DNA from 2 places in the Paenibacillus polygoni genome. Region 1 is predicted to be linked to the other one. Evidence: a T-box and tRNA genes for the amino acid it is inferred to sense, from the RefSeq annotation. Region 1 holds a T-box; the other holds one or more tRNA genes.
What was found. A T-box is a leader RNA that pairs with one kind of tRNA and senses whether it is charged. The one in region 1 lies ahead of ileS (isoleucine--tRNA ligase), so its partner is inferred to be a tRNA-Ile.
Positions count from the first base shown of each region.

Region 2: it encodes a tRNA-Ile, which carries the amino acid that the T-box ahead of ileS (isoleucine--tRNA ligase) is inferred to sense. The anticodon was not compared.

Region 1 is NZ_CP127162.1:3,700,740-3,706,904, reverse strand. It holds gene QPK24_RS17775 (YggT family protein) at 1-74, shown strand, start outside; gene QPK24_RS17770 (YlmH family RNA-binding protein) at 128-910, shown strand; gene QPK24_RS17765 (DivIVA domain-containing protein) at 1,130-1,639, shown strand; T-box leader at 1,760-2,077, shown strand; gene ileS (isoleucine--tRNA ligase) at 2,142-5,231, shown strand; gene QPK24_RS17755 (DUF5665 domain-containing protein) at 5,442-5,717, shown strand; gene QPK24_RS17750 (TraR/DksA C4-type zinc finger protein) at 5,719-6,165, opposite strand, start outside.
Region 2 is NZ_CP127162.1:272,751-278,915, forward strand. It holds rRNA gene QPK24_RS01365 (23S ribosomal RNA) at 64-2,992, shown strand; rRNA gene rrf (5S ribosomal RNA) at 3,163-3,279, shown strand; tRNA gene QPK24_RS01375 (tRNA-Ile) at 3,329-3,405, shown strand; tRNA gene QPK24_RS01380 (tRNA-Ala) at 3,428-3,503, shown strand; tRNA gene QPK24_RS01385 (tRNA-Asn) at 3,508-3,583, shown strand; tRNA gene QPK24_RS01390 (tRNA-Ser) at 3,589-3,677, shown strand; tRNA gene QPK24_RS01395 (tRNA-Glu) at 3,710-3,781, shown strand; tRNA gene QPK24_RS01400 (tRNA-Val) at 3,790-3,865, shown strand; tRNA gene QPK24_RS01405 (tRNA-Met) at 3,875-3,948, shown strand; tRNA gene QPK24_RS01410 (tRNA-Asp) at 3,960-4,036, shown strand; tRNA gene QPK24_RS01415 (tRNA-Thr) at 4,087-4,162, shown strand; tRNA gene QPK24_RS01420 (tRNA-Tyr) at 4,173-4,258, shown strand; tRNA gene QPK24_RS01425 (tRNA-His) at 4,286-4,361, shown strand; tRNA gene QPK24_RS01430 (tRNA-Gln) at 4,382-4,456, shown strand; tRNA gene QPK24_RS01435 (tRNA-Lys) at 4,467-4,539, shown strand; tRNA gene QPK24_RS01440 (tRNA-Leu) at 4,553-4,639, shown strand; tRNA gene QPK24_RS01445 (tRNA-Gly) at 4,648-4,722, shown strand; tRNA gene QPK24_RS01450 (tRNA-Arg) at 4,728-4,804, shown strand; tRNA gene QPK24_RS01455 (tRNA-Pro) at 4,814-4,887, shown strand; tRNA gene QPK24_RS01460 (tRNA-Gly) at 4,897-4,967, shown strand; gene QPK24_RS01465 (TauD/TfdA dioxygenase family protein) at 5,042-5,956, opposite strand.

The DNA of each region.
Region 1 (6,165 bases):
CAATCATTGCGCTTTTTGCTCTGCGTTATGCAGCAATGGGACTCATTGCTATTCTAAGCAGTATATTAACGTAGATTATACGAAAGCCTTTAGGTAAGTATGATATGCAAAGCAGGGTGATCTTGAAATGAAAACTGAAGTTTATGATCATTTTCACCCCGATGAACGGGATTTTGTAGACAAAGCCTGGGAGTGGGTCGAACGTGCGGGACAGTTTCACGAGATGAAACTGACGGACTTTCTCGATCCTCGCCAGGCTTATATTTTGGAATCACTTATGAATCGCCGAAACGATGTGCAGATACATCTGGACGGGGGTTCAGAAACGGCTGAACGTAAACGGGCACTCGTAGCACCCGATTATGCTTATTTAGAAGAGGAAAGCATGGAGCTCGCTGTGCTGGCGATTACCTCAGCAGACCAAAAATTACTACAGCTCGAACACGGGGATTATATGGGTGCACTCTTGAGTCTTGGCCTGAAAAGAGGTAAGATTGGAGACATTCATGTACTTGATGATGGTTGCCATACGGTAGTTGCTAAAGAAGTTGCAGATTATTTATCAATCCATCTGCATCAGGTTCATCGTGTGAACGTATTTACAGATATTCTGCCGATCGATCAGCTTCGGACGAGTGAGGTATCACTTCAGATGATGGATCTGACGGTAGCTTCTTTGCGTCTCGACGGGATTGCAAGTGATGTGTACAGGCTCAGCCGAAGCAAAATTCTTATACCCATCAAGGCTGGCCGCTGTAAAGTGAATTTCCGAGTTGTTGAAGATCCGTCTAAAGCTCTTCAGGCAGGAGACGTAGTTTCTGTTCAAGGGTTAGGACGTTTTAAAGTAATGGAGATAGATGGAGTTACTAAAAAAGGCCGTTTTCGTGTCAAAGTTGGCAGATTTGTCTAAGTATGTTGCAGGAATTCTGCTTTTCTTGTCGAAAAGTATAGGTCTAGGCATTATGACAACATATAAAGTTGCCGATATAAACTACATGTTAATATACAGATGGTGAATATTACATGATTCCGTAGTCTTCTGCTGCCTAGGGTGGCAGAAGGTTCACCATTATTTTTTTGTTTCATAAATCTCCTTTTTTGGAGGTTAATATTATAGGAGGTGGACAGTATGCCGCTTACACCGCTGGACATACATAATAAAGAGTTCTCTCGCAGAATTCGTGGGTATGATGAGGATGAGGTTAACGAATTCCTGGATCAGGTCATTAAAGATTATGAGGCTGTGATCCGCGAGAATAAGGAACTTAATAACCAGCTGCTGTCCGTGCAGGAGAAGCTGGATCATTTCTCAAACATTGAGGAAACGCTGAGTAAGACCATTATCGTGGCTCAAGAAGCTGCAGATGAAGTGAAGAATAATTCGAAGAAAGAAGCGCAGCTGATCGTGAAGGAAGCGGAGAAGAACGCAGACCGCATCATAAACGAAGCTTTGTCGAAGTCACGCAAGATTTCGATGGAAGTTGAAGAGCTGAAGAAACAGGCTTCAATCTATCGTGCACGTTTCCGTACACTTGTGGAAGCTCAGCTTGAACTATTAACACAGGATGGATGGGAAGCATTGGAGAACCGAGAATTTGAGGTTCGTGAGCATGAACGTGAAATGAAAGAAATTTATTAATATTTCATTTATTTGGATATGATATAGATAAGAGCGGATTATGAACTATTTCCAGGTTATTGATCCGGTTGACTTTTTTTATAAAAGAGGCTATAAATATTCTTATATGAATTTCATATTTTATTTTTGATGATGGGAATCAGTACGTTGTGAAGATTGTTCACAGAGAGTTGGCGGTTGGTGCAAGCCAATGAACAGGTCACGACCGAATATCCTCCCGGAGAAGTGAAGCCGAAAGGATCTGCATATTACGATGGTATTTGCGGATACGAATAAGCTGATACCGTAAGCCGAACGTTATATCGGCTCCTTATGGAAGTTTCATAAGGATTAGAGAGCTGTCTCTATTGCTCAATCGTGATGATCATGAATTTGATTAGAGCGAACAGGCTGGAGATGGAACTAGGGTGGTAACGCGAGTACAGTCTCGTCCCTTTTGGGGATGAGGCTTTTTTTATTTTTCTAAATATAGTAATGCGCTATAAAGAGAGGGAGTTTGAAGATGAAACGAGTCGATGTCAAAGAAAAAGCTCGCGCTCGCGAGCAGCGAATCCTCAGTAAATGGAATGCAGAAGATACATTTAAAAAATCAATTGAGAATCGGGAAGGCAAACCTAATTACGTTCTCTATGAAGGACCACCTACCGCAAATGGTGCTCCGCATATCGGGCACGTACTTGGCCGCGTTATTAAAGACTTTGTGGGTCGCTATCAAACGATGAACGGCTACCGTGTAGTTCGTAAAGCAGGTTGGGATACTCACGGTCTTCCCGTAGAACTTGGTGTGGAGAAGCAGCTTGGCATTAACGGAAAACATGAGATTGAAAACTACGGCGTAGAAGCTTTTATCAAGAAGTGTAAAGCTAGTGTGTTTGAATATGAACATAAATGGCGCGAACTAACCGAAGCAATCGGGTACTGGACGGATTTGGATCATCCTTACGTTACACTTGATAACAAATACATCGAAAGTGTGTGGAATATTCTCGCAACGATCCATGACAAAGGGCTTCTTTATCGCGGACATCGTGTCAGCCCGTATTGTCCTTGCTGCCAGACAACGCTTAGTTCACATGAAGTAGCTCAAGGATACGAGGATGTTAAGGACCTGAGTGCAACAGCCAAATTTAAACTGGATGATCGTGATGAATATATTCTGGCTTGGACGACAACACCTTGGACACTTCCTGCTCACGTGGCACTTGCTGTAAATCCAGACATGGAATATGCACGAGTGAAACAAGAAGACGGCACCTATATCGTGGCGAAGAACTTGGTGGAAAAAGTGATGAAAGGCGACTATGAAGTTCTTTCTACACTGAAAGGTTCAGAGCTTGTGGGTCTTACTTATACACCGCCGTTTAATTACATCAAAGCAGAAAAAGCGAACATGGTAGTTGGAGCAAGCTTTGTAACGGATGCAAGCGGTACAGGTATCGTTCATATGGCTCCTGCTCACGGGGAAGATGACTATAAAACTTGTCGTGAGAATGGAATCAGCTTTGTAAGTGTAGTTAATTCTGCAGGGAAGTATACAGAAGAAGTTACTGATTTTGCAGGACGTTTTGTAAAAGATTGTGACCTTGATATCGTGAAGTATTTGTCCGAACAAGGCACACTTTATAGCAAAGAAAAAATCGAACACAGCTATCCGTTCTGCTGGCGTTGTAAATCACCGCTTCTCTACTATGCAATGGACAGCTGGTTTATTGAAACAACAGCTGTGAAAGATCAGCTGATTGCCAATAACAATACCGTAGAATGGTATCCTGGCCATGTTCGTGAAGGACGTTTTGGTAAGTTCCTTGAAGATCTCGTGGACTGGAACATCAGTCGTAACCGCTACTGGGGTACTCCGCTGAACGTATGGGTATGTCAGGACTGCGGCGGACAATTTTCACCGCACAGCCATGAGGAACTTCGCAAACATGCGGTAGGCGAAGTGAGCGAGGATCTCGAACTCCATAAGCCATATGTAGATGAAGTAAAAGTACACTGTACACACTGTGAAAATGGGGTAATGGAAAGAACATCCGAAGTAATTGATGTCTGGTTTGACAGTGGTTCAATGCCATTTGCACAGCATCATTATCCTTTTGAGAATAAGGAAACATTTGAACAGCAATATCCTGCAGACATGATCTGTGAAGGGATTGACCAGACTCGCGGCTGGTTCTACAGCTTGCTTGCCGTATCCACTTTATTTACTGGCAAAGCTCCTTATAAAGCAGTTATGGCAACAGGTCATATCTTGGATGAGAATGGACAAAAAATGTCCAAATCCAAAGGCAATGTCATTGATCCATGGGAGATCATTAACGAATATGGTACAGATGCATTCCGTTGGGCACTACTTGCAGACAGTGCGCCATGGAACAGCAAACGTTTCTCCAAAGGGATCGTAGGAGAAGCAAAATCAAAAGTGATCGATACGATTGTAAATACACATGCATTCCTTGCGCTGTATGCTGATATCGATGGTTATGATCCAAAAGATCATCCATTTAACGGTTCTGAGAACAAACTGGATCGCTGGGTGCTGTCACGTCTGAACTCTCTAATCGCAAAAGTTCGTAAAGGGCTTGAAGTAAATGATTTCCTGAATGCTGCAAAATCAATCGAAGTATTTGTTGATGAGCTGAGCAACTGGTATATCCGTCGTTCCCGTGATCGTTTCTGGGGAAGTGGCCTGAGCGAAGACAAACTGGCTGCTTATGGTACGCTGACAGAAGTACTGCTTACGTTGTCCAAACTCATGGCTCCATTTACACCGATGTTGTCAGAGGATGTATATGGAAACCTTGGCGGAGAAGGCAGTGTTCACCTTACTGACTATCCAGTAGCAGATTCTGCTCTGATTGATGAGAAGCTGGAGCAAGACATGGAGACGGCACGCAATATTGTTGAACTTGCGCGTAACGTACGTAATGAGACAGGAATCAAAACACGTCAGCCATTGTCCGCTCTGATTGTATCTCTGCACCAAGATTTCGATCTGCCAGGATATGAAGAGATCATTAAAGAAGAGATCAATGTGAAAACAATTGAAGTAGAAACAAGCGACAGCGGCTTTGTTGATTTCTCATTGAAATTGAATTTGAAAGTAGCAGGTAAAAAATACGGTAAAAATGTAGGCTTCCTGCAAAATCATTTTAAAGGTATGACCGTAGACGAGACTCGTTCTGTTGTAGAATCTGGAGAATTTAACATTGTCTCCCCTGAAGGAACTGAACTTCACATTTCTAGTGAGGAACTTCTAATCGAGAAAAAAGCAAAAGAAGGATTTGCAGCAGCATCCGGTTACGGTCTGACGGTTGCGCTGAATACAGAGATCACGCCAGAACTTGAACAAGAAGGTTTGGTTCGTGAGGTTGTTCGTGCCGTTCAGGATACAAGAAAGAAACTGGATCTTCCAATAGAAAAACGAGTAAATCTTGTGCTAGATGTGGATGATGAGCTAAAAGCAGCGATTGAAGCATTTGAAGATGTACTTCGTGAAAATGTACTCGTAACCGATGTTTCCTTTGGTACTGCGGAAGATATGGAAAAAGTAGAAGCGGGATCTAAAACGATTGGTGTTAAAATCTCGTAAGATAACTATAGGTAGAGGCTAATTCGGTTTTAAAGCGGATATAATAGCATAAAGAACGATATGCAAAAACGAGCCTGAGGGAAGTATATTTCCCCTGGCTCGTTTCCGCTTTTTCTAATCCTATAAAGGAAAGGATAAGACCATTTAGCGATGACAACAAATCAGAAAGCATCAGATGAAATCAAAGAACTTGAAGGGCAAATTAATGAGATGCACGGGTTGTTACAAAAATTAGCTTCGAGCCTTGAGAAGTCAAGGATTGCTGATTATACGCAGCTCTTGTATAGACCAGCGCGACTCATCTGGCTTAATATTCTTTCAGGTACAGCAAGAGGAGTTGGAATAGCGATTGGCTTCACCTTTTTTGCAGCAACGATCATCTATCTCCTTCAGTTGCTTGGAGCGTTAAATCTCCCCATTATTGGAGACTACATTGCAGATATCGTACGTATTGTTCAAAGACAATTAGAACTCGATACGCTGTGATTTAATCGTCACTCGGAAGAACATCAGGGGCAAGAATGTTCATTCCTTCGTCATCCTCAAGGTATTTACGATATTGGTTATTTCTTAGAACATATACATTTTCTCCATAGATATCGGTTGCGAGAAAGCTTTCGTAAGCTTCCACACATCCATCAATTTCTTCCGATGCTTCAATGTACATCGCATTGTAATCATCGACGTTATTGCTTTCTGCCAGAGCGGGACTATTAGAGTTTCCCCAGCTCTCAACGATTTGCCAGGCATCTTCGCCGTCAAAACCATTCTGAGTATCCTTCTCGTCCAGGCTTGTTCTGCCAAATGGAGGGGTAAGGAACTCTTCTTCGACTGGGCGATCATTAGAAACGACAGTTTCTGGAGCATGTTCTCTACAATAAATGGTATAGGGTACAGCTTCTAGCCGTTCATAAGGAATTGGCTTACTGCATAC
Region 2 (6,165 bases), 1.5 Mb from region 1:
TTTGAATGATGAACGACTTTTGGCGAATGCCAACCGGAGTGAATCAGTCAAAAATGAGCATATGGTTAAGCTATTAAGAGCACACGGAGGATGCCTAGGCGCTAGGAGCCGATGAAGGACGTGGCGAACAACGATACTGCCTCGGGGAGCTGTACGCAAGCTTTGATCCGGGGATGTCCGAATGGGGAAACCCAGCTGTCGTAATGGACAGTTATCTCCACCTGAACACATAGGGTGGTTGAAGGCATACCAGGGGAACTGAAACATCTAAGTACCCTGAGGAAGAGAAAACAATAGTGATTCCGTCAGTAGCGGCGAGCGAACGCGGATTAGCCCAAACCAATCAGCTTGCTGGTTGGGGTTGTGGGACGTCTCACATGGAGTTACAAAGGAACCGGTTAGTTGAAGAGGTCTGGAAAGGCTCGCCAGAGAAGGTAAAAGCCCTGTAGTCAAAAGCCTGTTCCCTCCGAGACGGATCCCGAGTAGTGCGAGGCACGTGAAACCTCGTATGAATCCGGCAGGACCATCTGCCAAGGCTAAATACTCCCTAGCGACCGATAGTGAAGCAGTACCGTGAGGGAAAGGTGAAAAGCACCCCGGAAGGGGAGTGAAATAGAACCTGAAACCGTGTGCTTACAAGAAGTCAGAGCCCGTTTTATGGGTGATGGCGTGCCTTTTGTAGAATGAACCGGCGAGTTACGTTCCCGTGCAAGGTTAAGGTGAAAAGCCGTAGCCGCAGCGAAAGCGAGTCTGAATAGGGCGAATGAGTACGTGGACGTAGACCCGAAACCGTGTGATCTACCCCTGTCCAGGGTGAAGGTGCGGTAACACGCACTGGAGGCCCGAACCCACGCACGTTGAAAAGTGCGGGGATGAGGTGGGGGTAGCGGAGAAATTCCAATCGAACTCGGAGATAGCTGGTTCTCCCCGAAATAGCTTTAGGGCTAGCCTCGGAACAAGTAAGTCGTGGAGGTAGAGCACTGATTGGGTGCGGGGCCCGCAAGGGTTACCAAGCTCAGTCAAACTCCGAATGCCATAGACTTGTATTCCGGGAGTCAGACAGTGAGTGCTAAGATCCATTGTCGAAAGGGAAACAGCCCAGACCATCAGCTAAGGTCCCCAAGTGTGTGTTAAGTGGGAAAGGATGTGGAGTTGCACAGACAACCAGGATGTTGGCTTAGAAGCAGCCACCATTTAAAGAGTGCGTAATAGCTCACTGGTCGAGTGACTCTGCGCCGAAAATGTAACGGGGCTAAACACACCACCGAAGCTATGGCTTGATACTATGTATCAGGGGTAGGGGAGCGTTGTATACCGGGTTGAAGGTAGACCGGAAGGACTGCTGGACTGTATACAAGTGAGAATGCCGGTATGAGTAACGAAAAGATCAGTGAGAATCTGATCCGCCGAAAACCTAAGGGTTCCTGAGGAAGGCTCGTCCGCTCAGGGTAAGTCGGGACCTAAGGCGAGGCCGAAAGGCGTAGTCGAAGGACAACAGGTCGAAATTCCTGTACCACCGTAAATCGTTACGAGCGATGGGGGGACGCAGTAGGGTAGTGACGCAGACTGATGGATGTCTGTCCAAGCAGTGAGGCTGATGTGTAGGCAAATCCGCACATCGTAAGGCTGGGCTGTGATGGGGAGTGAAAATTACAGTAGCGAAGGTCATGATCTCAGACTGCCAAGAAAAGCCTCTAGCCAGATGAAGGTGCCCGTACCGTAAACCGACACAGGTAGGTGAGAAGAGAATTCTAAGGCGCGCGGAAGAACTCTCGTTAAGGAACTCGGCAAAATGACCCCGTAACTTCGGGAGAAGGGGTGCCCCGGTAGTGTGAATAGCACGAGGGGGCCGCAGTGAAAAGGCCCAAGCGACTGTTTAGCAAAAACACAGGTCTGTGCGAAGCCGCAAGGCGAAGTATACGGGCTGACGCCTGCCCGGTGCTGGAAGGTTAAGGGGAGTGGTTAGGAGTCATCCGAAGCTATGAACCGAAGCCCCAGTAAACGGCGGCCGTAACTATAACGGTCCTAAGGTAGCGAAATTCCTTGTCAGGTAAATTCTGACCCGCACGAATGGCGTAACGACTTGGGCGCTGTCTCAACGAGAGATCCGGTGAAATTTTAATACCTGTGAAGATGCAGGTTACCCGCGACAAGACGGAAAGACCCCATGGAGCTTTACTGCAGCTTGATATTGGATTTGGGTACGATCTGTACAGGATAGGTGGGAGCCTAGGAAGCATGAGCGCCAGCTTGTGTGGAGGCAACGTTGGGATACCACCCTGATCGTATCTAGGTTCTAACTTGGTACCGTGATCCGGTGCGAGGACAGTGTCAGGTGGGCAGTTTGACTGGGGCGGTCGCCTCCTAAAGAGTAACGGAGGCGCCCAAAGGTTCCCTCAGAATGGTTGGAAATCATTCGCAGAGTGTAAAGGCACAAGGGAGCTTGACTGCGAGACCTACAAGTCGAGCAGGGACGAAAGTCGGGCTTAGTGATCCGGTGGTACCGCATGGAAGGGCCATCGCTCAACGGATAAAAGCTACCCTGGGGATAACAGGCTTATCTCCCCCAAGAGTCCACATCGACGGGGAGGTTTGGCACCTCGATGTCGGCTCATCGCATCCTGGGGCTGAAGTAGGTCCCAAGGGTTGGGCTGTTCGCCCATTAAAGCGGTACGCGAGCTGGGTTCAGAACGTCGTGAGACAGTTCGGTCCCTATCTGTCGTGGGCGTAGGAAATTTGAGAGGAGCTGTCCTTAGTACGAGAGGACCGGGATGGACATACCGCTGGTGTACCAGTTGTTCCGCCAGGAGCATCGCTGGGTAGCTATGTATGGAAGGGATAAGCGCTGAAAGCATCTAAGCGCGAAGCCCACCTCAAGATGAGATTTCCCAACTAGTAAGACCCCTTGAAGACGACGAGGTAGATAGGCTGGGGGTGGAAGTGCAGCAATGCATGGAGCTGACCAGTACTAATCGGTCGAGGGCTTATCCTACAAGCTTTCTGAAGTAAAGCTACTTCGGAAGCATAAGCTATATAAATTGCAAAGATTGTTTCGTATCTAGTTTTCAGGGAGCAAATCCTGAAAAACGCTATTGGTTTTATACACACTATTTAGTGATGTACCAAAACCAACGCGGATCGCATTTGTTTCACAAATGCTCGTTTGGTGGCGATAGCGGAGGGGTTCCACACGTACCCATCCCGAACACGACCGTTAAGCCCTCCAGCGCCGATGGTACTTGGACCGCAGGGTCCTGGGAGAGTAGGACGCCGCCAAGCAAATACCCTTTTGGGTTATTTTTTCGCCTAATCGTTTAATTAACGATGAGGGCCCTTAGCTCAGCTGGTTAGAGCGCACCCCTGATAAGGGTGAGGTCGGTGGTTCGAGTCCACTAGGGCCCACCATTTAATCTCATAATCCCATTATGGGGCCATAGCTCAGCTGGGAGAGCGCCTGCCTTGCACGCAGGAGGTCAGCGGTTCGATCCCGCTTGGCTCCACCACTATTCCCTGATAGCTCAGTTGGTAGAGCACTCGACTGTTAATCGAGTTGTCACAGGTTCGAGCCCTGTTCGGGGAGCCACTTTTGGAGAAGTGTCCGAGCTGGCCGAAGGAGCACGATTGGAAATCGTGTAGGCGTCACAAGCGTCTCGAGGGTTCGAATCCCTCTTTCTCCGTTGCGAACTTTTTGGAATATTTAATACAGTAAGGCCCGTTGGTCAAGGGGTTAAGACACCTCCCTTTCACGGAGGTAACAGGGGTTCGAATCCCCTACGGGTCACTTTATATGGAGATTTAGCTCAGCTGGGAGAGCATCTGCCTTACAAGCAGAGGGTCGGGGGTTCGATCCCCTCAATCTCCACCATATAACTATCGCGGGGTGGAGCAGCTCGGTAGCTCGTCGGGCTCATAACCCGAAGGTCGCAGGTTCAAATCCTGCCCCCGCAATTGTAATACCTGGAACTGTGGTGTAGAGGCCTAACATGCCTGCCTGTCACGCAGGAGATCGCGGGTTCGAATCCCGTCAGTTCCGCCACTTTTATCTTAACTTCAGTAAAATGGAGTATGGTATATCGTAATCAATTAGCCGGTGTAGCTCAACTGGTAGAGCAACTGACTTGTAATCAGTAGGTTGGGGGTTCAAGTCCTCTCGCCGGCACCAGTTTCATTATGGAGGATTAGCGAAGTGGCCAAACGCATCAGACTGTAAATCTGCTCCCTTACGGGTTCGGTGGTTCGAATCCATCATCCTCCACCAGATTTATTTTTAAAGTATTTTGTTATGGCGGTCGTGGCGAAGGGGTTAACGCACCGGTCTGTGGCTCCGGCATTCGTGGGTTCAAGTCCCATCGATCGCCCCATTTTTAAACCTTATCACTGTTGGGGATTAGCCAAGCGGTAAGGCAACGGACTTTGACTCCGTCATGCATAGGTTCAAATCCTATATCCCCAGCCATTTTTAGTACGAGCCATTAGCTCAGTTGGTAGAGCACCTGACTTTTAATCAGGGTGTCGAAGGTTCGAGCCCTTCATGGCTCACTTTTATATATATGCGGTCGTGGCGGAATTGGCAGACGCGCACGGTTCAGGTCCGTGTGGGCTAACCCCCGTGGAGGTTCGAGTCCTCTCGACCGCACCATATATTTCGCGGACGTGGCTCAGCGGTAGAGCATCGCCTTGCCAAGGCGAGGGTCGCGGGTTCGATTCCCGTCGTCCGCTCCATATTTGCGCCCTTAGCTCAGCTGGATAGAGCGTTTGACTACGAATCAAAAGGCCGGGAGTTCGAATCTCTCAGGGCGCGCCATTTAAATAACGGGATGTAGCTCAGCTTGGTAGAGCACCTGGTTTGGGACCAGGGGGTCGCATGTTCAAATCGTGTCATCCCGATATTTATACGCGGGTGTAGTTCAATGGTAGAACTTCAGCCTTCCAAGCTGATAGCGTGGGTTCGATTCCCATCACCCGCTTCACAGTAAACCCCTTCGCGAAAGCGAAGGGGTTTTTTAATATTATTATATGGAGTATAGAGCAGGCAGGTGTATTAATCGGCCTGTTCTTTTTTTGGTTGAAGCGTTATACTTCTACGACCATCGATACCAATCGGAATATCGCCAGCGATGGTAACACGCCGTACTACACGGTGCTCATCGCCATAGTCATTAATTGCATAATGCTGTGTTGCTCGGTTATCCCAAACCACCACATCACCTACGGCCCAGCGCCAGCGAACTGTATTTTCAAGTCTGGTAACATGCTCTTGTAAAATATCGATGATTCGATCTGAATCTGCCGTTCTGAGCCCCGATATCCTTCTTACAAATTGTCCTAATAGCAAGTGACGTTCTCCTGTTTCGGGATGGACTCTTACTACCGGATGCTCGGTTTGATATACCGTCGAGACAAAGGCGTTGTTTTTTCGCTGCGTCTGCTCTCTTGCAGCTTCTTGTTGGGCAGATGCCGCATAATCAAAAGCATTGGAGTGGATTGCGCGAAGGCTGCCGGAGAGCTCTTTTAATTCAGGAGATAGATCTTCGTATGCCGCTGCGGTGTTGGCCCATACGGTATCTCCTCCAGCAGGAGGAATTACCACGGAGCGCAGAATGGATGCTTTAGGATAAGCTTCAACAAAGGTAACATCGGTGTGCCAAGCATTAGCACGGCCTCCGTGGGCAGAATCCAGTTCAAGTACAGCTTGGGTACCATCTTTAACGGGCACAGTGGGATGTGCATACAGTTCTCCTAAAAGTTTGGCAAATCGCTCTTGCCCCTCATCATCTAGTTGATGTTGATCCCTAAAGAAGAGAACTTTGTACTTGAGCAAAGCTTCTTGTATGGACTGAATGACCGCAGGAAAGAGATCCTCCGATAAATCGATACCTCTCACTTCCGCTCCAATTCTTCCGGCTACCGGTACAATTTCTAGCTGAACTACTTGGTTATGAATAACATTATTCATGAATAAACTCCTCCTTGGATATGCGGACTCCCGCTATAATGGTTTTCTTACAATAAGGGCGGATATAACAAAACTAAGTGTACGAGGGGTATGAGGCCTGCCAATGATAGAATAAAAAAAATAGTATACAAATTTCAGATTTCATGCCTGTCTACTTGTGTTAAAGACCAGATAGAGAGGCACAGTAACTGTAAGTACTCTTGTGTCTT